DNA from 2 places in the Pseudomonas sp. NPDC089392 genome. Region 2 is predicted to be linked to the other one. Evidence: riboswitches for the same ligand, from Rfam matches in the RefSeq annotation. Region 2 holds a riboswitch; the other holds the start of a gene.

Region 1 (4,208 bases), on a different contig from region 2:
GACTGCCCAGGCTGAGTTTCAGGGTGCCCATGGCCGACAGGCCGGTATCGCTACCGATGACACCGGCGGCCCCCAGCAACAGCACACCCACACCGGTGCCCAGGGCGATGGCCAGTACTGCGCCGGCAAGGCCAAGGCCAGGCGCCAGCATGGCGCCGACCTGCAGCACCATCAGGCCGATGCCGAGGGAGAACCACAGCGAGAACAGGTCGCGGGCGCCGAAGATGCGCTGGTGGGTGGGGACCGGGTGGTCGGGGGAGAATTGGCTGGGGGTGGTCATTGTTATGTTCGCCAGAGGAATTAATTGGGCTTCGCCGGCCCTTTGTGGGAGCGGGCTTGCCCCGCGAAGGCGTCAGGCCTGCCAAACGCGTTGGCGCAGCTGACGCATTCGCGGGACAAGCCCGCTCCCACAAAGAGAAATGGCGTTCTTAGACTTTGTGGTACAGCTGGCTGCCTTCCTGGCGGAACCGCTCGGCCTGCTCGCGCATGCCTGCTTCGACCGTCACGTCCACGGCTTCGATCTTGGCGGCGTACTCACGTACTTCCTGGGTGATCTTCATCGAGCAGAACTTCGGCCCGCACATCGAGCAGAAGTGTGCGACCTTGGCCGATTCCTTCGGCAGGGTCTCGTCGTGGTAGGCACGGGCAGTGTCCGGGTCCAGGCCCAGGTTGAACTGGTCTTCCCAACGGAACTCGAAGCGCGCCTTGGACAAGGCGTTGTCGCGAATCTGCGCGCCTGGGTGGCCTTTGGCAAGGTCGGCGGCGTGCGCGGCAATCTTGTAGGTGATGATGCCAGTCTTGACGTCGTCCTTGTTCGGCAGGCCCAGGTGCTCCTTGGGCGTGACGTAGCACAGCATCGCGCAACCGAACCAGCCGATCATCGCCGCACCAATGCCCGAGGTGATGTGGTCGTAGCCTGGGGCGATGTCGGTGGTCAGCGGGCCGAGGGTGTAGAACGGCGCCTCGTCGCAGCACTCCAGCTGCTTGTCCATGTTCTCCTTGATCAACTGCATCGGCACGTGACCAGGGCCTTCGATCATGCACTGCACGTCGTGCTTCCAGGCAATCTTGGTCAGCTCGCCGAGGGTTTCCAGCTCACCGAACTGCGCGGCGTCGTTGGCGTCGGCAATCGAGCCAGGGCGCAGGCCGTCGCCCAGCGAGAAGCTGACGTCGTAGGCCTTCATGATTTCGCAGATTTCGTCGAAGTGGGTGTACAGGAAGTTTTCCTTGTGGTGCGCCAGGCACCACTTGGCCATGATCGAGCCACCGCGGCTGACGATACCGGTGACGCGCTTGGCGGTCAGCGGTACATAGCGCAGCAGCACACCGGCGTGGATGGTGAAGTAGTCCACGCCCTGCTCGGCTTGTTCGATCAGGGTGTCGCGGAACAGCTCCCAGGTCAGGTCCTCGGCCACGCCATTGACCTTTTCCAGCGCCTGGTAGATCGGCACGGTACCGATCGGCACCGGCGAATTGCGGATGATCCACTCGCGGGTTTCATGGATGTGCTTGCCGGTGGACAGGTCCATGACCGTGTCCGAACCCCAGCGGATGCCCCAGGTCAGCTTGGCCACTTCTTCCTCGATCGAGGAGCCCAGGGCGCTGTTGCCGATGTTGCCGTTGATCTTCACCAGGAAGTTGCGGCCGATGATCATCGGCTCCACTTCCGGGTGGTTGATGTTGGCCGGGATGATCGCGCGGCCACGGGCGACTTCCTCGCGGACGAACTCGGGGGTGATTTCTTTCGGGATATTGGCACCGAAGCTGTGGCCAGCGTGCTGCTCATTCAGCAGACCAGCGGCGCGGGCCTCCTGCAGCTTCATGTTTTCGCGGATGGCCACGTATTCCATCTCGGCGGTGATGATGCCCTGGCGGGCATAGTGCATCTGCGAGACGTTGGCGCCCGCCTTGGCACGGCGCGGGTTGCGCACGTGGGCAAAGCGCAGTTTGGCCAGTTCGGCATCGTTCAGGCGCTGCTGGCCGAAGTCGGAGCTCAGGCCGTCGAGGCGCTCGGTGTCACCACGCGCTTCGATCCAGGCCGAGCGCACATCGCCCAGGCCCTTGCGCACGTCGATGATCACGTTGGGATCGGTGTACGGGCCGGAAGTATCGTAGACCAACACCGGCGCGTTGGTTTCGCCACCAAAATCGGTCGGGGTATCGTCCAGGCTGATTTCACGCATGGGTACGCGGATGTCCGGGCGCGAGCCTTCGACATAGATCTTGCGCGAACGACGGAACGGTTGCACGGACTGCTGATCGACTTGTGCCGATTCGCTGAGGTTGATCGCTTTTTCTTGTTTGGTCATCACAGGCTCTCCAGACGGCTTCCTAGCAGTGGAATGTCGGGGTGAACCTGAAAAAGCGCGAACGCACCCGTTGACGAGTGCAGTGCCGGATATGGGGGTGCCTGAAGCTGCATGCAGCTGCGACATTCCCGGACCTGGCACAAGAGGCTCCCCGGGAAGGCGAGCAATCTTGTTCCCTACGCAGGCGCTAACCTGATCAGGTTCAACGGGATCCGCACCTCTGCGATCTCAGCCTTTGCTTCAAGGCACCCCGACAAGAACATGCGCAGTCTAGACTGGAGTGGTCGGCAAAGCCAAGCGGGTAAATGCGCGGATGATGAAAGGCACCCCGAGTGATTGTTGCCGGGTGCGCATGGCACTACACTGGCCCGTCGCTCGATACTCAACAGTTCAGTAATTAAATTTCGTACAAGGATTGCCTCTATGCTGCGCAAACTCTCACTGGCGATTGCCGTGTCTTGTGCGTCCAACGGAGTGGTCTGGGCAGCGGACGTGCCCTCTACAGTCAAAACCGACCTGGTCAGCGTCTACCAGGAAGCGGTGGACAACAACGCCGACCTGGCTGCGGCGCGCGCCGATTATGGCGCCCGCCGTGAAGTCGTGCCGCAGGCCCGCGCTGGGTTGCTGCCGAACCTTTCGGGCGCTGCCGAGATGCTGAATACCCGCACCAAGTTCGACGAGCCCTCAGCCACCACCAACCGCAGCGGCAACGCCTGGAGCGCGACCCTGGCCCAGCCGATTTTCCGTGCTGACCGCTGGTTCCAGTTGCAGGCTGCAGAGGCAGTCAACGAACAGGCTGCGCTGGAACTGTCGGCGACCGAGCAGAACCTGATCCTGGAAACCGCGCAGAACTACTTCGCCGTGCTCCGCGCCCAGGACAACCTGGCCGCCACCAAGGCCGAGGAAGCCGCCTTCAAGCGCCAGCTGGACCAGTCCAACGAGCGTTTCGATGTGGGTCTGTCGGACAAGACCGACGTCTTGCAATCCCAGGCCAGCTACGACACGGCACGGGCCAACCGGATCATCGCCGAGCGCCAGGTGCAGGATGCCTTTGAAGCGCTGGTCACCCTGACCAACCGCGAGTACACCTCTATTCAGGGTGTGGTGCATAGCCTGCCGGTGCAGGTGCCTACGCCCAACGATGCCAAGGCATGGGTCGAAACCGCCGGGCGCCAGAACCTCAACCTGCTGGCCACCAATCACGCGGTCACCGCCGCCGAAGAAACCCTGCGCCAGCGCAAGGCCGGCCATGCGCCGACCCTGGACGCAGTTGCCAAGTACCAGAAAGGCGACAACGACAACCTTGGCTTCACCAACTCGTCTGCGCTGCCGAACGTGCATTACAGCGGTGACGTCGAGCAGACCAGCATCGGCCTGCAATTGAACATTCCGATCTACAGCGGCGGCCTGACCAGCTCGCAGGTGCGCGAGGCTTACCAGCGCCTGAGCCAGAGTGAGCAGCAGCGCGAGAGCCTGCGCCGCCAGGTGGTGGAAAACACCCGCAACCTGCACCGCGCGGTGAACACCGATGTGGAGCAGGTGCAGGCGCGCAAGCAGTCGATAATCTCCAACCAGAGCGCGCTGGAAGCCACTGAAATCGGCTACCAGGTGGGTACCCGCAACATCGTCGACGTGCTCGATGCGCAGCGCCAGCTGTACACCTCGGTGCGCGACTACAACAACAGCCGCTATGACTACATCCTCGACAACCTGAGCCTGAAGCAGGCGGCCGGTACCCTGAGCCCGCAGGACTTGCAGGACCTCAAGCGTTACCTGAAACCCGATTACAACCCGGACAAGGACTTCCTGCCGCCGGACCTGGCTGCTGCAGCGGCCAAGAACTTTGAGCGCAGGCCTTGAGATAGGTGTCGCATTCTTCGCGGGTAAACCCGCTCCTAC
Region 2 (4,208 bases):
CATCGGCGCACGGCGCAATGATCGGCAGCGGGTACTGGACCTGCTGGAGCGGGTCGGGCTACCTGCCGAGCTGCTGCTGCGCCGACCTGGCGAATTGTCGGGCGGGCAACGGCAACGGGTGGCCATCGCCCGTGCCTTGGCAGCCGAACCGGAACTGCTGGTGCTAGACGAACCATTGTCGGCGCTGGATGCGCCGGTGCAGGCACAGGTGCTGGCGTTGTTGCAGCGTCTGCAAGCTGAACTGGGCCTGACTTACCTGTTCATTTCCCACGACCTGGCGACGGTGCGCGGGATCAGCGACCACGTGCTGGTGATGAGCCAGGGCCGGCTGGTGGACCAGGGGCCTACCGAGCAGGTGTTCGAGCGGCCCACGAGTGAGTACACGCGGCGGCTGCTGGAGGATATGCCGGGGTTGGGGCGGGTGTTGCAAGGGGCGCCGGAGTTGGCGCGGGAGGTGGGGTGAGCCTGCTGTAAATGGGCTGGATCGAAGATCGTGGGGCTGCTCTGCAGCCCATCGCGACACAAGGCCGCTCCTACAAGGGTACGCGTTTCCCTTTGTAGGAGCGGCTTTAGCCGCGAAAACCGGCAACGCCGGTGCCATCCACCGCGCTGGATTCTTCGCGGGTGAACCCGCTCCCACAGACCCGTGTAGGAGCGGCCTTGTGTCGCGATCTAGAACTAGACCGAGCCGTCCAGCCCCATCTGCCAGAAATCAGCCTCCAGGCTCGAAGCCTGGCCAAAGATCCCCACCAGCTCGGCAAACCGTTGCTCGGTCATGCTCCGCGCCGCCAGCTCATCCAGGTGCTTGCGCGCGGCCGCTGCCACCCCCTGGTAGCCTTCCCCGGCATACTCGCCAATCCACTCGCGGTACGGGTGGTTGCTCAAGTCGCCAATCCGCTCGGCCAGCGTACGGCCAATCTCCGCATAGCCGATCACGCATGGCGCCAGCGCTGCATGCAGCTCCAGCAGGTCGCCGGCGGCGCCGCAGTCCAGTACGTAGCGGGTATACGCCACCGTGGCCTGGTGCTCTGGCGCGGCCTCGATATCGGCCTGGGTCAGCCCCCAGCGTGCGCACAGGCGCAGGTGCAGCTCGGTTTCATCCAGAATCGCCGCCAACCCGGCCTGCGCAGCACGGATGTCGGCCGGGCGACGGCTCTTGTAGGCAGCCAGCGCCCAGGCGCGGGCGAATTGGATCAGGAACAGGTAATCCTGCACCAGGTAAGTCCGAAACGCTTCTTCGCTCAGTGTGCCCTCGCCCATCTGACGCACGAAGTCGTGGTCCACGTAGCTGTTCCACTGCGGTGCGGCTGCCGCCTTGAGGCGGTCGAAGATATCCACGCTCATTTGCCCTCCGGGTACACAGCATCGAAGAAGGCCAGCTCCAGCGCCACGGTGCGCTGGTAGAAGTCGCCGGCCAGCGCAGCTTCCTGTGGGCCGACGCGGTCCAGCTCGGCCTGCAGGAAGGCAACAAAGTCCTGGAACGCCGGGTTGTCGTGCAGGGTGATCCATTCGGCATGGACGAAGTTGTCTGGCATCGGTTTTGGCGCCTTCAGCGCCCAGTCCAGGTACAGGCCTTCGGCAACGTTGAGTACCGCCAGTGCCGCCGCGTAGGACCGAGTCGCCGCCGCTTCGCGCATGATGGCCTTGAAATCTGCGGTTGGCGCGGTATCGGCCGGTTCGCTACGTTGTGCCGGGCTTACGCCCAGGGCTTCGAAGGCGCGCAGGAAGTAAGTGTTCTCGTCGCTGGAGATCATCCCGGCAAAGCGGCCGAAGCGCAGGCGCGCCTCGAAGGTGTCGGCGGTGGCGATGGCTGCGCCCAGCAGGGTCAGGAAGCTGTCGAGAAAGCGGTGATCCTGTACCAGGTAATTGACCATGATCGGGTCCGGCAGGCTGCCATCACACAGTTGCGTCACGAAGCGGTGGCCAACGGCCGCCGACCAGGTCGGCTCACTATGGCGGCGCAGGGATTGGCTGAAACGTTCGGTCATGTTGCTGTCCTTGATGGGGGTGACAGCGAGACCGTGGAAGGTGGCATGGACTGGCCTCGCAGTGAGGCCGGCAAAAAGGCAGGTTTCAAGTCCCCATCCCTTCGCCGGCATGATCCGGATCAGGTTCGAAGGGTCACCGCGCTGCAGCATCCAGCGGTTTCTCAGCCCGTTGCCGGGCTCCCCTTGGTGGCGCTCAGGTATACCCCAGCGCGCCGGTGCTGTCACTACCCAAAGTACCCAAACCCTGGGCAATGGGTGACCCGCTAGTGGGGACTTATACCCATTTTTGACGCCCCGTTATTTAGCGCACCTCAAGCGCCGCAAGGATTTGTTTAACAAAGCATTACGGAAATATCTGTTGGCACAGCGGTTGCTCGGGGCCATTTACCGGGCAAAACGCCATTGATGGCCGAAAGCCATACAGCCGCAAGCGAGGCATCAGTCAATGAAAACACCTGCCGTGATCCACCCAGCAAGGCATGCTTTCCAGCTGTCTTCCGTCACTGCGCTGATGCTCAGCCTCGGGCTGATCACGGCCATGGCCGCGCCCATGGACGACAACAGCATGCCGCCGCCGACCGACCCGTCGGCCTATACCGACCAGCCGGCCGACCCGACCCAGGCGCTGCTCAACCTGTCCACCCTGCCAGAGGCCAACGAAGGCTCCCTGGAGCTGACCGATGGCGTGTACGGTGACCGCAACACGGTACGCACCGACAACGTTTTGCCGCCGGCGCTGCAGACCTCCGACAAATACCCCACCAACGGCAAACCCAGCCCGCTGTTCGGTGCGCAACCGTTTACCCAGCAACTGCTGCTGTTCGAAGAATTCGGGCCGGAAAAACTTGACCCGACATTGCCGGCGCCAGACCTGACCTTCCCGGTGCCCACACTGGGCGCAGCCCCCGCGCAAGACCCCAACGTGGTGGCCCGCAGCGGCCCCAGCGGCAACGCGCTGGAAGCCTTCCTCAAGCAACCGGGCCTGTACCCGTTCCCGACCCAGTACGCCAACGTGCTGGATCGCAACCCGTGGAAGGCGCAGATCGAGATGTTCCTCAACCGCCACCCGGTGGGCTCGCCGGCAGAAGGCCGGCCACCAGGAAAAGGCTGGTCGCACCAGCGCTGGAACGAGTTCTATCCCCAGGCCGGGTTCAAGACCGCACAGGCTGGTGCGCGTATCAACCTCGGCCTGCGTGACCGCAAACAGATGCACAACTATGCGGTCGGCGAGTTCGCACCGGGCGGGCTGTACTACCAGACGTCCGACATCCCGACCACGCTGGGCACCACCAAGGGCATCGATACCCGCTTCCACCCGAATTTCCCGCTGCAAAACCATAAGTCAGTGTGGACCTTCGACGGCACCTTCCCGCCCAAGCTGCTGATGGTGCGCTATGGCCAGCCGATCCTGATGCGCCATTACAACGCCCTGCCGATCGACCCTTCGGCCAACGGCGGCTTTGGCCTGCACACCATTTCCACCCACGAGCACAACGGCCACTCCCCGGCTGAGAGCGACGGCTTTGCCAACGCCTACTTCTTCCCCGGTCAGTACTATGACTATCGCTGGCCGTTGCAGTTGGCCGGCTACGACACCATCAACACCCGTGCCCAGGACCCGCGTGCGGCCTTCCCCTGCTCGCCAGGGGAAACCTTGTTCGTCAACGACGCCACCCCCGGCTTGAAAACCTGCCAGAACGGCAGCATCAAGATTCGTGGTGACTGGCGCGAAACCATGAGTACCCACTGGTTCCACGACCACATGATGGATTTCACGGCGCAGAACGTCTACAAAGGCAACGCCGTGATGATGAACTACTACAGCGCCATCGACCGCGGCAACGAAGCCTTGCAGGACAACGTCAACCTGCGTTTCCCCAGTGGTTCGGCCATGCCGTGGGGTAACCGCGACTACGACGTCAACCTGGTGATCGCCGACAAGGCCTGGGATGCCAACGGCCAGCTGTGGTTCAACCCGTTCAACACCGACGGCTTCCTCGGTGACCAGATCCTGGTCAACTGGCAGTACCAGCCCAAGCTCAAGGTGCGCGCACGCGCCTACCGCTTCCGTATCCTCAACGGCTCGGTGTCGCGCTACTTCAAGTTTGCCGTGGTGCGTGAAATTGCCGGTACCAGTGGTGAGTTCAAAGGGCCGTCCGGCTCCAACGTGTCGTATGCGCGGGTGCCGTTCCACATGATCGCCAACGACGGCAACATCAT

Evidence for each region. Region 2 has a riboswitch for thiamine pyrophosphate ahead of ACIP1G_RS01985 (TenA family protein). Riboswitches for the same ligand answer to the same signal wherever they lie in the genome.
Region 1: another riboswitch for thiamine pyrophosphate. It lies ahead of thiC (phosphomethylpyrimidine synthase ThiC); the one in region 2 lies ahead of ACIP1G_RS01985 (TenA family protein).

The regions. Positions count from the first base shown of each region.
Region 1 is NZ_JBIVIF010000059.1:11,262-15,469, forward strand. Features, by position in the region: gene cytX (putative hydroxymethylpyrimidine transporter CytX) at 1-280, opposite strand, end outside; gene thiC (phosphomethylpyrimidine synthase ThiC) at 429-2,309, opposite strand; TPP riboswitch at 2,466-2,572, opposite strand; gene ACIP1G_RS29420 (TolC family outer membrane protein) at 2,733-4,169, shown strand.
Region 2 is NZ_JBIVIF010000002.1:11,879-16,086, reverse strand. Features, by position in the region: gene ACIP1G_RS01995 (dipeptide ABC transporter ATP-binding protein) at 1-463, shown strand, start outside; gene tenA (thiaminase II) at 679-1,344, opposite strand; gene ACIP1G_RS01985 (TenA family protein) at 1,341-1,988, opposite strand; TPP riboswitch at 2,068-2,182, opposite strand; gene ACIP1G_RS01980 (Ig-like domain-containing protein) at 2,434-4,208, shown strand, end outside.